Regions from separate parts of the Paenibacillus sp. FSL F4-0236 genome, predicted to be linked through region 3. Evidence: riboswitches for the same ligand, from Rfam matches in the RefSeq annotation. Region 3 holds a riboswitch; each other region holds the start of a gene.
What was found. Region 3 has a riboswitch for cyclic di-GMP ahead of NSQ29_RS28195 (NPCBM/NEW2 domain-containing protein). Riboswitches for the same ligand answer to the same signal wherever they lie in the genome.
Positions count from the first base shown of each region.

Region 1: linked by a shared signal. The riboswitch ahead of NSQ29_RS16670 (DUF6612 family protein) and the one ahead of NSQ29_RS28195 (NPCBM/NEW2 domain-containing protein) in region 3 are both predicted to bind cyclic di-GMP.
Region 2: linked by a shared signal. The riboswitch ahead of NSQ29_RS24215 (transglutaminase-like domain-containing protein) and the one ahead of NSQ29_RS28195 (NPCBM/NEW2 domain-containing protein) in region 3 are both predicted to bind cyclic di-GMP.

Region 1 covers NZ_JBBOBK010000001.1:3,658,135-3,662,633, forward strand. The annotation lists gene NSQ29_RS16665 (CapA family protein) at 1-758, shown strand, start outside; gene NSQ29_RS16670 (DUF6612 family protein) at 840-1,688, opposite strand; cyclic di-GMP riboswitch class I at 1,806-1,897, opposite strand; gene NSQ29_RS16675 (RNA polymerase sigma factor) at 2,102-2,620, shown strand; gene NSQ29_RS16680 (DUF4179 domain-containing protein) at 2,604-4,217, shown strand; gene NSQ29_RS16685 (Cof-type HAD-IIB family hydrolase) at 4,371-4,499, opposite strand, start outside.
Region 2 covers NZ_JBBOBK010000001.1:5,423,073-5,427,571, forward strand. The annotation lists rRNA gene NSQ29_RS24210 (16S ribosomal RNA) at 23-1,580, opposite strand; gene NSQ29_RS24215 (transglutaminase-like domain-containing protein) at 1,952-2,761, opposite strand; cyclic di-GMP riboswitch class I at 2,775-2,855, opposite strand; cyclic di-GMP riboswitch class I at 2,964-3,044, opposite strand; gene NSQ29_RS24220 (class D sortase) at 3,169-3,819, opposite strand; gene NSQ29_RS24225 (GtrA family protein) at 3,854-4,258, opposite strand; gene NSQ29_RS24230 (glycosyltransferase family 2 protein) at 4,248-4,499, opposite strand, start outside.
Region 3 covers NZ_JBBOBK010000001.1:6,305,829-6,310,327, forward strand. The annotation lists gene NSQ29_RS28185 (EAL domain-containing protein) at 1-311, shown strand, start outside; gene NSQ29_RS28190 (hypothetical protein) at 427-993, shown strand; cyclic di-GMP riboswitch class I at 1,151-1,237, shown strand; gene NSQ29_RS28195 (NPCBM/NEW2 domain-containing protein) at 1,392-4,499, shown strand, end outside.

The sequences.
Region 1 (4,499 bases), 2.6 Mb from region 3:
CCGGATTCAACGTATTAGTAACGGCCAACAATCATTGCATGGATTATGGTGCCCCGGGTCTGGTTCGGACGTTACGAGTTCTGGACCGTAATGGAATCGACCACACGGGAACAGCTAAATCATTAGAAGAATCCAAGAGAGCTCTTATTAAAAACGTCAAAGGAATTACGATCGGCATCCTCTCCTACACAGCAGGAACCAACCGAATTCCGGTACCAGTGAGTAAGCCATGGCTGGTTAACCGGATATCTACGCCCAAGATCATTCGGGAGATTCGAGATTTAAAAAAGAAAGTCGATCTAGTCTTGCTTTATCTGCATTTTGGAAGCGAATATCGTTACACTCCAAACAAGAGGCAAAAAGAGCTGGTCAATCTCTTCTTTAAAAATGGAGCTGACATCATACTGGGTTCTCACCCACATGTTCTTCAACCGTTAGCGCTTCGGGGAAAAAAACAATTTGTTATTTACTCATTGGGAAATTTTGTTTCGACTAAACTAATGAATATTCCTTATACACAAAGCGGTATCATTCTTACGCTTAAAATAAAGAAGGATGAAAGAGGACACACAAGTATAAATAACGTAGGTTACATCCCGACTTGCGTAGATCGAAGAATAAAAAGCGGTAGGAAAGTTACAGAGATCATCCCCATCCGCGACGCATTAAAGAGAAGCGACACCGACATAAGAACAGAATGGCGAAATCTCATGAATCGAATGTTGAAGCATACGACGTCAATCTTAAAGAGGGAATAGAAACGTTATTAAAATAGAGAATACAGCAAAAAGCGCTGTTCTACTGAACAGCGCTTTTTGCTCCATATGAAAACGACCTTATTATTCTAGTTCGGCGGGCTTTACAATGGTTGTACCTTTGTTATTCTTGGAATACTTAGCTTCGATTTTCGTGTTGTATGTATCCTTTTCTCCATCACTTATCAGCACATAACTCAGATCGACTGTCAGCTTTTCCGTCTGCCAGGTCTTAGTATTGACGAATAATTTCCACGTTACGCTTTTGGGTTGAACTGTCTCACCATCCCAGAGGTTCTCCTGGTCATAGAGTTTGATTATTCCCTTAGCTGCTGTCGGATCGGTTACCGTGAACTGCAGGACGGTCTGAGCACCAGCAGTGCTGACTTTCATAGATTTTTTATAATTTTTAACCGAATCAAGCATGGAAACAGGATCGTATTGACCTTTGGAGTAAAAAGAATCCCACTCCATCTTCTCCAGTGCAATCCAATACTGTGCATCGGGATCGATTGGCTCGCCGTCATCGTCGTAACCTTCATCTTCAGATTCATCGATCAGTTCACTTCCGTCTACAAGATAGTAAAACTCCTTGTCATTGGCATATAGACTGTACGATGTATCTAAAAGACTACTATCAACGGTGCCAGCTGCAGCAAAATTCGGCAGTCGATTAATATCCAGCTTCAGTGTGTTAGTGTTGCTGATACGTACCCCACCGCTCTGAATATCCTGTTTTTTGATCACATCTAAGTGAAAATTCTTTATTGCTTTAGAGGCTGCCGTTACTTTGCTAATCATTTGATCCGCGGTTACTGCTGTTGTGGTAGCTGCAGACACGACTTCAGGATTAGACATCCATCCGATCGTTCCGGACAGCAATATAGCACCTACTGCCAAACTAGTGCCTATTGTTTTGAAAAAACTGTTCATGTACTTCCCCTTTCGGCCCCTTGCGATAATGTAACGCCGTATAGATCGAAATAATAAAAGAGCTCAAAATAGACTACATATTCTTAGAGCTATCCTTTATGCTTCATAAGATATCCCTATGGCGGCCTGGCGATCATTTCCTTCTGTAGAAAGGCTTTAGACCCATGGCTTTGTGTCATCATCTTTCGATGATTTTACCTTTAACGCGGACATTCAATTAGTTTTAATTAGCTTACGGACGCATGTCCCACCGCTAATTTTATCATGGTTATAATTACCTGTAAACAACTTATCTTCCATTCGAATTCGCTATGATACTCAGAAGAAATACTACAATCAAAATGAAAAATGAACGATTACATACGCTTATAAGTCTTATTAATGAGAACATCAAAGACAGGGGGTGCAGCAAAATGAGTGACCGGGAAATTTTCGAGCTCTATAAAGAACAAGTATATTATTTTTGTTACTACTTAATGAAAAATCAGGCAGATGCGGAGGATATTTCCCAAGAGGTATTTGTAAAAGTTATCTTAGCGGATAAGTCGAAGGTAAGAAACTTGAAAGCTTGGATTTTACGAATTGCTTCGAATGAGTGCAACAGTGTGATCAAAAGGCGTAAGACGGGGTGGATGAAAGAAGTACGTAATTATTTACTATCCAGGTCTGAGGAATCAAACCCTGTAGAAAAACGTTTGGATCGACAGGAAACTAAAAAAGAATTACAAGGGTTATACAGTCAGCTTCCCGACAAAATCAGAATGGTAGTAGTCCTTCGTTTTATAAACGAATTGACTGTACCCGAGATCTCTAAAGTTATGAGCATACCCGAAGGAACTGTAAAATCCAGACTGAACAAGGGACTTAAAATACTAAATAGAATGGGTGGAACCCAACTAAAGGAGCTGAATAGTAATGAGTCTCTATATTGAAAAAGATAAACATATTCCCCGACCGGATTATGATTTGATGTGGACTGCCATAGAACAAGAAGCATATACACGTCAAAGAAATCTGCATTCCTCCCAGAATACTCCTAGGTCTAATAAAAAGGTTATTCCTATCAGCATCGTCTTCTCTTGCCTCTTACTTGTAGCCATTCCTGTATTCGCTAGTATGACGATTAATTGGGATAAAATTGGTGGTCGAAGTGTGAGCAATGCATTAAATAATGGCATCGGTCAACAGTATAATCTTCAAACTTCCAGTTCAGGAGTAACAATGAATTTGAACGGTGTTGTAACTGATGGAGAAAAAATGAAAATGCTGTTATCACTTGATACTAAATCTGATCTATCTCAATATACTGGATTTGCTACAGAGGAAAACATCATGACTAGTGAATCCGGTGCCAAGGCAAAGGTATACGGTTATTTAGAATACGATCCTGAAAGCCAGAAACTCATTGGAGTATATGAGACACCTGATACATTAAAGGATGATAAAAAGGACTACAGGTTTGAAGCACGGAATCTCATTTTTTACAGTGATCGGAATATTCCCTTACAATCTAATCATCAAGCAGGGGATACAATCGATACTGGAGTTAAGCAATATCCAAGCATTCAAATCGAATCCGTTCGACATGTTTCCAATCAAACCATTATCCGTTACAAAGTCGCTGCATCACCATCTGACTTAGGACGGGGTAACCCACATTTGGTAGTTAGTACTGCAGGTCAAGAGAATGAGGCAATTCCAACCATCATGCCTAACGAAGGATCGGATTTATTTATTGAACAGGTTTTCAATATAACTGAATCAGATTGGAAGGAAGTTAGTCTTCATTTTAGTTACATTGAAGAAGCGAAACGTATTTTAGGTACATGGAAGTTCGATTTTAAAGCAGATGGACAAAAAGCAAGTGAGGCGATTTACACTAAGAAACTGCATAACAGTCCTGAATTTCAAGAAAAGACCGGTATAACCTTAGATCAGCTAGTGGTTACCCCTTTGGATATCCAAATTCTAATAGATGAAAATGATTCGCTTAAAAAAGGAATTGTCCACTATAATACCGCTCAGTTGGTTATAGGTGATAAAACAATCACTGGGGGTTGGAATTTGAAAGGAGATCATTCCGAAAGCTACCAGCATTTATTTCAATTTGAATCTCCGGAATGGTATAACAACTGGTCCGATGTTCCAATGAAACTTATATTAAAGGATGCTGTCATTGAGAAACGTGATACCAGTAAGAATTGGATCACAATAAACAAACCTAAAGAAGAAAAACAGTTCACTTCACTTGATGTCGATGGATTAGACATTGAATTCACATACTATACTGAAGGCGAAAATTTGATTGTTGAATCATCATCCAAATCTCCTCACTTCAAAAGCGTTAACCAAACTACGTTACGGATTAATGGCAAAGAAGTGGTGCCTGAAATTACACCTAAGGGCATGATATCTACAGGAACTAATATTGATAGCTACAAAGATATTCCTTTCGACGAAAAAATCGAACTGAACCCTGGTATCTATAAATATAGCGCTCCTAGCCGGAACGAGGAAATTAAACTTTAATACAGGAAGTTAATCTATTGTCCCGCCCTTTTTAGTTAATCCTAAGGGCGGGTTATTTTTTGGATAGAATCAATTCTGTTATGTATCTCTTTTATTTCCTTCATAACAAAAAAAGCATAGAACGGACTCAAGTCCGCCTTATGCTTTCCATTATTAGGATAAACAATATTTAACCAGCGCATCACGCACACCATGCTCATTGTTCGAACCCGTAACAGCATTCGCTGCCGCTTTTACCTCTACAGGAGAATTATCCATCGCCACGCCCATCCCCGCATAGGT
Region 2 (4,499 bases), 880 kb from region 3:
TGCAGAAGACGATTCTCCATAGAAAGGAGGTGATCCAGCCGCACCTTCCGATACGGCTACCTTGTTACGACTTCACCCCAATCATCTACCCCACCTTCGGCGGCTGGCTCCCTTGCGGGTTACCCCACCGACTTCGGGTGTTGTAAACTCTCGTGGTGTGACGGGCGGTGTGTACAAGACCCGGGAACGTATTCACCGCGGCATGCTGATCCGCGATTACTAGCAATTCCGACTTCATGCAGGCGAGTTGCAGCCTGCAATCCGAACTGAGACCGGCTTTGATGGGATTGGCTTCACCTCGCGGTTTCGCTTCCCGTTGTACCGGCCATTGTAGTACGTGTGTAGCCCAGGTCATAAGGGGCATGATGATTTGACGTCATCCCCACCTTCCTCCGGTTTGTCACCGGCAGTCACTCTAGAGTGCCCAACATTACTTGCTGGCAACTAAAGTTAAGGGTTGCGCTCGTTGCGGGACTTAACCCAACATCTCACGACACGAGCTGACGACAACCATGCACCACCTGTCTCCTCTGTCCCGAAGGCCGCCACTATCTCTAGTGGATTCAGAGGGATGTCAAGACCTGGTAAGGTTCTTCGCGTTGCTTCGAATTAAACCACATACTCCACTGCTTGTGCGGGTCCCCGTCAATTCCTTTGAGTTTCAGTCTTGCGACCGTACTCCCCAGGCGGAGTGCTTACTGTGTTAACTTCGGCACCAAGGGTATCGAAACCCCTAACACCTAGCACTCATCGTTTACGGCGTGGACTACCAGGGTATCTAATCCTGTTTGCTCCCCACGCTTTCGCGCCTCAGCGTCAGTTACAGCCCAGAAAGTCGCCTTCGCCACTGGTGTTCCTCCACATATCTACGCATTTCACCGCTACACGTGGAATTCCACTTTCCTCTTCTGTACTCAAGTCACCCAGTTTCCAGTGCGACCTCAGGTTGAGCCCAAGGTTTAAACACCAGACTTAAATGACCGCCTGCGCGCGCTTTACGCCCAATAATTCCGGACAACGCTTGCCCCCTACGTATTACCGCGGCTGCTGGCACGTAGTTAGCCGGGGCTTTCTTCTCAGGTACCGTCACTCCGATAGCAGTTACTCTACCGGACGTTCTTCCCTGGCAACAGAGCTTTACGATCCGAAAACCTTCATCACTCACGCGGCGTTGCTCCGTCAGACTTTCGTCCATTGCGGAAGATTCCCTACTGCTGCCTCCCGTAGGAGTCTGGGCCGTGTCTCAGTCCCAGTGTGGCCGTTCACCCTCTCAGGTCGGCTACGCATCGTCGCCTTGGTGGGCCGTTACCCCACCAACTAGCTAATGCGCCGCAGGCCCATCCCTCAGTGACAGATTGCTCCGTCTTTCATTCTTTCTTCAGGAGAAAAAAGAAATTATCCGGTATTAGCTACCGTTTCCGGTAGTTATCCCAGTCTAAGGGGCAGGTTGCCTACGTGTTACTCACCCGTCCGCCGCTAAGTTACTTTGAAAGCAAGCTTTCAAAGTAACTCCGCTCGACTTGCATGTATTAGGCACGCCGCCAGCGTTCGTCCTGAGCCAGGATCAAACTCTCCAATTAGTATTGAAAAGAGCGATATGCTCATTTTGAAACATCTGACGAGAAAATTAATTCTCTAATTTTGGATTTCACTTTCGTGATTTCCTACTCACTCGTTGTTCAGTTTTCAAAGATCAAGTTCTCGTTGGCGCCGTTTAATGTCTCAGCAGCAACTCTTATAATATATCATGTTGTTCTCAGTAATGCAAGCTTTATTTTTCGAAAGCCGTTTATATAACTCTCACAAACATTGCCTGTACGCTGTCTAACAACGCTTAACTATAATAACCTATCTATTCATAGAAAAGCAACCCCTAATAGAAAAATAAACAACTAGCTTAATAATTAAGCTGGTTGTTTATTTAATAGAGTTATGAATCTAGCGATGCAAATTAATAGTATTTTGCTGCAGTATACTTACTTGAAGCCTTAATAAAATCCGTATTCTTCTTACTCTTCGCTGACGATGCATCTACCGTTGTATCAATAGTAACCCATTTCCCATCCATCAACACTTCATTCCATGCATGGTATTGCGTAACGTAGCTAGTATTCCCCATCACCAATTTAGCAGGCACATCTACACTACGCAGCATTGCGGCAAAAAGAGAAGCATAGTCATAGCAGATTCCTTTTTTAGTATTCAAAGTGTTGTTAATGTTCGGAATGTAATCTGTTGTTACGTTATTAGCAAGAGAATAATCGTATTGTACATTAGCAACTACATAGTTATAGATTGCCTTAACTTTCTCTTCATCTGTTGTTTTGCCTTTTGTAAGCTCTTTTGCCTTAAGGATCGCTTTATCAGAAGAACTCCATTTCACATTCTGTACGGAGCCCAAATATACGGAATTCGAGTCACTCATGGTTACGTCTACTACTTCGGAATATAACGCTTTGTATTTATTGCCGGTTGTATTCTCAAGAACAGAAACCTTATAAGTACCATTACCTTGTTGTAAAGGGAAGTCCTCAGCTTGTTCAGAAGCATATAAGTTATATGTATAGCTGCTGTTGTCTTTAGTGATCATGAGTTTGATTCTTTTATCTTTCGGAATATCATAGTTAATTCCAATAACACCTTGAGCCACTTTCGATGTAATCAACCAGCTTGCATCTACACTTGCGGCTTGAGCTGTGCTTACCGGAACCGCAGTAATCAGTACGAACAGCGCCACCATCATAAAATAAACCTTTTTCACGGATAAAACCCCTTTCGGTAGCTGGCTGCCATCCTTTCGGGAAGGCCCTTTAGCTTTGCGTCCCTACCTTTCGATAGGTTTGCCGTTATCGTATAAGCTCTATCTGTTCTAATTTCACTAGACAAATTAACAGAATCAGTCCAAGTAGAAATATGAATCTAAGATTCTTATATATTTTATAAAAACAAAAAAAGCCTCTTCATTCGGTAACTGGCTGCCATCCTTACGGGAAGGCCCTTTAGCTTTGCGTCCCTACCTTTCGATAGGTTTGCCGTTTATCGTGTTTAGCTTTTATAGTCTTATACTACCATATTTATCCTCGTAAACAAGAACAAAATTGCTAGATTTACTATTATTTTATAGTTATTTCTCTGTATTTGAGTTTTCTTGTTATTTCTCGTCAACGATTAGGAAAGCTTGGCATGAACAATCAAACGATGTGTAGGATCTACTAGTGGGTCACACGTAATTAGAGTAAGAATTTTATCTTTGTTATTCCCGTCTAGAACAGACACATCACTAGGAAGTACAACAGAAATATCATAAACCTCGTAATTATAAGTCTGATCGCTAGTCTTTACCGTAATCGTATCCCCAATCACAACCTCATTCAGCCTGTTAAACAATCTGCCCGTAGTTCTAGCTCTATGTGCAGCTATTGCGGCGTTCCCTATTTCTCCTATTGGAGTTGTTTCTTTCATATGGGCCGCAGCATGCTTCATATTCGCTTTAGTAGCCCCTTCTAATACAGGTAGCTTCAGATCGATCTTATCGATCTCAATTAATGCGATAACTTTGCCACCCACTTCAATTTCCGGTTCCGGCTTTTCTGTTTCTTGCGGCTGTGCTTGTGCATCTAAAGCTGATTCCTCCGCTAGTAGCTGAGTGACCTCGGCATATCTGCTCTTTAGATCAGGTGGTGGAGTACTTTCACTGGTGCTCAGTTCAGCTGATTCTAATAGCTTATCCTGCTGCCAGTCGTTATACCATTCGTTAGCTTTTGGATAGAGCATGATAAGGATCCCCGCCAGTATGAGCACATACGAGAATTTACGCATGATTTTCACCTCCGTAGATTGGTTCTACTGAACTTTAGAATACCCATTTACGACTTCCGAAGAAGTTAATAATCACCGTCACAAACGTTACTAATACCTTAGAGATCAACACTTGAATGCCTAGTTTGTCAGTCAACAGATGCATTAGCAACAGCGATATTCCGAGTACTACCAGATTCAGTACGATAAACTTCAGCAACTGCGTCTTATCAAAACCCTCTTTATTGCCACGGTCACGATCCTTGAAGGTTACTTTTTTATTCAAAATAAAGCTGTTCGCTGTCCCTGCACTATAAGAAATCACCTGTGCCAACGCATATACCATCCCAAGTGAGTTCAGTAATGTAAAGATTACGAAATCAATGAGGGTATTTACCAGACCTACAGCATTAAATTTGAGAAACTGTATGAAAGCAGTCCGAAAGTTCTTATCTGACATCTTTGTAATCCTTCCGGCGATCCACTTCTTCTTCGTCACGATATCCTATGGTCTCACTGACAATATACAACGGTCTATCCTTAGACTCGTCATAAATCCGTCCAATATACTCACCGATTACACCTAGCAGCATCAGAACGATACCGTTAAAGAGCAAATTGACCCCTACAATGGAAGCCCAACCTGGAACCGTCCATGAGGTGAAAAAGATTCTTTGAAACAATACGAAGAATAAATAGAG
Region 3 (4,499 bases):
CATATTACAAGGATCGGGGATTTGAATACGCTTTAGATGATGTTGGCGAGGGCTTCAGCACGATCGAGATGTTATTGGAGCTTAAACCCCATTACATGAAGCTGGATATGAAATATGTTCAGGGTGTGTACAGCGATCTGAACAAACAGAAAATAGCTAAACAATTTTTGGAAAAAGCTTTAGAAATCCAATCCGTTCCTTTAGCAGAAGGTGTGGAGTTTAGAGAGGACTTTGAATGGCTTAAGCAGAGTGGTTATCAGTTGTTTCAGGGATATTTATTTGGAAAGCCTGATCCTATTCCCAAACAGTGATCCTAATGAGTATAACTCCGTCTAGAGGATGAGATGAATTTCAGGTCAGAGTCTGAGTACAGCCAACCCCCGGGGTTGTATAATTAAGGTAATTGAGAAGGGGGACGGGATGGATATGAAATGGCATAAGTACATCACACACTGGGCGGATTCTAGAGGGTTAGGTGGACGAGAAATTGATTATCAATGGCCGTCTCCATCATTTCCGGTGGTAAGTATTCGCAGCAATTTGGGTCGCTACTCAGGTCAGGGGTATGGTCACGGAAGCAAGCCACAAGTGAAGACAGCTGTTGGATTAATTGCTATTGGAGATGTAGCTGTAGGCTTGATTTCCATAGGTGCGATAAGCGTAGGGGTTCTATCCGTGGGTGCAATATCACTAGGAATGTGGTTAGCCCTTGGAGCGATAGCAATTAGCTGGCTTGGCTTCGCAGCTGGAGCGATTGCCATTGCAGGAGTGGCTGTAGGCGCGATCGCGATAGCCGAAAAAGCGTTGGGAGCTGTCGCCATAGGTGATACGGCATTTGGGGCGGTAGCCATAGGACGGATTGCTGGGGGAGCAGTAGCTATTGGCCAATGGGCATATGGTCTAATCGCAGTTGGCGAGCATGGCTTCGGGTTAATTCCCATCACGGGCGATGTGTGGAATTGGTTCCGGCGTTTGTTTGGTGCGGGGAGTTAAGTAGACCTCCAGTCCTAAAGGTTCCTCTCTCTTCCGGGATACTCGATAAAGAATATCTATCACGATAGAAAAAGTAATTGCAATTACCTATTCGGATTTCATACCAATTAATCATGCGATCAGATGTAGCGTTATGTTACTCTTTGTAATGTATTCGAAACTTCATAGGCAAACCTATGGAAATGTAGGGACGCAAAGCTATAGGGACTAAGGTTATCATAACTATTGTCAGCCAGCTGCCAAAGAGTGTATTACGCTTTTTGTTAAAGTTTAATAAAAATTAAGTCTTAGTTTTTATGCGACTTTATACGCAATCAAGCTACTCTTTTGGGGTAGTTTTTTTTTTGCCTATTTTTAGTCACGGAAGAGATTCATATTACATCTGGGGGGTAGAAAAGATGAAAAAAATGATTGCGATCGCTACATCGGCAGCCATGTTAGCTAGTTTTTCGAGTGAGGCAGGTTATGCTTTAGCAAGTGATGTAAGCAAGGTAAGTGTAGTGAACACTGTAGTACAAAGCAAGGCTGACCTATTCAGCAATGCGTCAGTTATTCCGTTTGATCTGTACGGCAAGGCTATCCTAGGCGCTTATAATGATGTTTTTAGAATGAATCCTGCGAATATTAAATCCATTACCAATAACGGTGGTAACTACTCAGGTTCACCTATAGCTAAGGCTATGGATGGCGATATGAGTACGCATTGGGAAACGGGCAAACCGAATAGTTCAACGTTTACGAATGAGGTTGTCTTTGTTTTCAATGAGTCCACTGAATTAAATAGAATCGTATATGCTGCAAGACAATCCAGTGCAAAGGGGAAGGGGTTTGCTCAGGAATTTGATATTTATGGTTCAACTACGGATGCAGGCGATTATACGCTAGTATCCTCTGGAGAATATAAAGGCGGAGCAGGTGACGTAGTAGAGATTCAGTTTGCACCCACAGCCTTCAAGAGACTTAAATTTGTCTTTAAAAAAGCTAACCAAGATTGGGCGAGTGCAGCTGAGTTTTCTTTTTACAAAGAAGATACCGTATCCGCTAAAATGAAAAATTTATTTACAGATGATACCTTGAGTCAAGTTAGCGCAGCATTTAATACGGTGGAGAAATTAACGACTTTAGAACAAGAAGTGCAGACACATCCACTGTACGCGCAGTTTCAAGCAGATATAGAGAATGCAAAAGTACTTCTGGAGAATCATCAAATAGAGGCAAAAGCGGCTAAGGTTTCGAAGCTAAAAGGCTATGGTACAGCATATGAAAATGCCTATAGCGAAGCTTATAGAATGCCTAACTCTAATGTATCAAAAGTAACGGTGAACGGTGGGAGCTATCCAGGTACGAAACCGGAATACATGCTCGATGACCAGCCGAATACACACTGGGAAACGAACAAAAACAATGATGACAGCTTCACGAATGAAGTTGTGTTTGAGTTAGCGCAAGCGAAAATACTAGATAGAGTGGCTTTCCTGGCTAGAGATAACCGCAAAGGCTTCCCAGAGGCTTTTGAAATTTATGCATCAGAAACAAGTAAGGGAGAGACCTTCCAACTCATATCTAGCGGAACCGCGACTAGTACGAATGACTTTCTGGAGTTTAAATTCGAACCTACGAAGTTTAAAAGATTGAAATTCAAGTTCACAAAAGCCAATATCAACAGACCTTTTGCGGCTGAATTTAGATTTTATACAGAAGATAAAGTAAGCGAAGCTGTAAATGATATTTTCACAGATGGCACGATGAGTGCGGTTGTTCCTGCTTATAATAGCGTTGAAGCAATCAATCAATTAGAAGAAGCGGCAAAAGTACATCCGCTCTATCCAATCCTGAAAGATTCTTTGGATTTAGCTAAGAAGCTAGTGAATGGTGAAGTTCAAACCGAAGGCACCATCATTGAGGCGGAACAACGTGGAGATATGAAAAAGCATGCGCAGGAAAACCTGAGAATTGGTTTCGGTACGAACAACCAGCCTACAGGTCTCGTTGCAATGCCTGGAGATACAATCAACGTTTATGTGGACGCAGCTTCGAGCGATAAACTACCTTCTTTAGTCTTTTCTCAACAAGAGGCGGCTTGGAATGTTTGGGCTAGAGGTGTGCAATTGCGTCCAGGTAAGAACATTATAGCCGTTCCTGAATTTGCTACGAATAGTTATTATGCACATGAAGTGACTAAGGGCGGTACAGTGTATATCGTCAATCCATATACAGCAGAGGAACAAGGTAAAGCACCTATGATCCGGTTCGAGGGGCTTACCAAGATCCCTATGATGACCAAGACTACAGATCCTGAACAATTTAAAGCCTTCTTAACCACCTATAAACAAAAATTAGATGAAGATAAGGCAGCGCATCCGAATGTTCAAGATCGCGAGCTCATCGATGTGGTGGAAATGGTCAGCGATCATGTTATTTTCACAGGAACTGCGACAGAAGCTTATAACAAGTTTATTACGCAAGAAAATGATCCGCTGGGTACCGTCACCGGCTATGATACTTGGATGAAGACGATCTTTGACTTCTATGGCTTGGATGGCAGTAGTGTGATTCATGATGCGAAGCTAATTCGTGAGAACATCCGATTGATGCAGCCTTATGGTGCGATGTATGCAGCGGGAGATCATACAGGGATACAAATTGGGACCGTAGGGACGATGTTAGGTGATTTTAACAAAGTCTATCCAGGCTGGGGATTGAATCATGAAATAGGGCATCGCTTGGCGATGGGTGAACGAGAATATGGTGAAGTAACCAATAATATGGTGTCTATGCTGATGTCAGTCTATGCGGACTCGATGGATACTCGTATTCCTTTTGAAAGTGATATTTATAAATATGTAATCGAAGAAAATAAAGTGGTTATGAATCAGCAGGGCTTATTTGCACAGCTCGGTGCCTATTGGCAGTTAGAATTAGCGCATCCGGGTTACTGGACAGAACTGACCAAGCTGTACCGCGAGCGGAAGGTCTCCCTTCCGAACGGCGACAATTCCAAGCAGCAGTATTTGGTGGAGTTCTCCTCTGAAGTGCTGGGGTTAGACCTAAGTAGCTATTTTGCCAGACATGGCTTCACTGTGAATCCTGAAACGAAAGAGAAGTTAGCTAAATACCCAGCACCGAAAAAGCTCTGGTATTTAAACAATTCAGTGGTTCATTATGAGGGAACAGGAATAGCAGATAAGAATGTTGCGATAAAGGTTAATATCACGCCTAACACTACTGCTAAATCGAACACATTAAGCTTCAGTATAGATAAGGATCTTAAGAAAGATTTCTTAGGTTATGAGGTGTATAGAGACGATAAGTTAGTAGGGTTTACTGGGACTGACCAGTTCGTGGACACGAATGTAGATAGCAGCATCAATTATACGTACAAGATCGTTGGTTATGATAAGAAGCTGAGCCCACTGAAGCCGGTACAGGTTAAAGCCTTCAAGCCAGCGCTGTCTGTTGAAGATCAAATTACGTTAAAGCTTAATCAAGCCTTTGATCCGATGAAC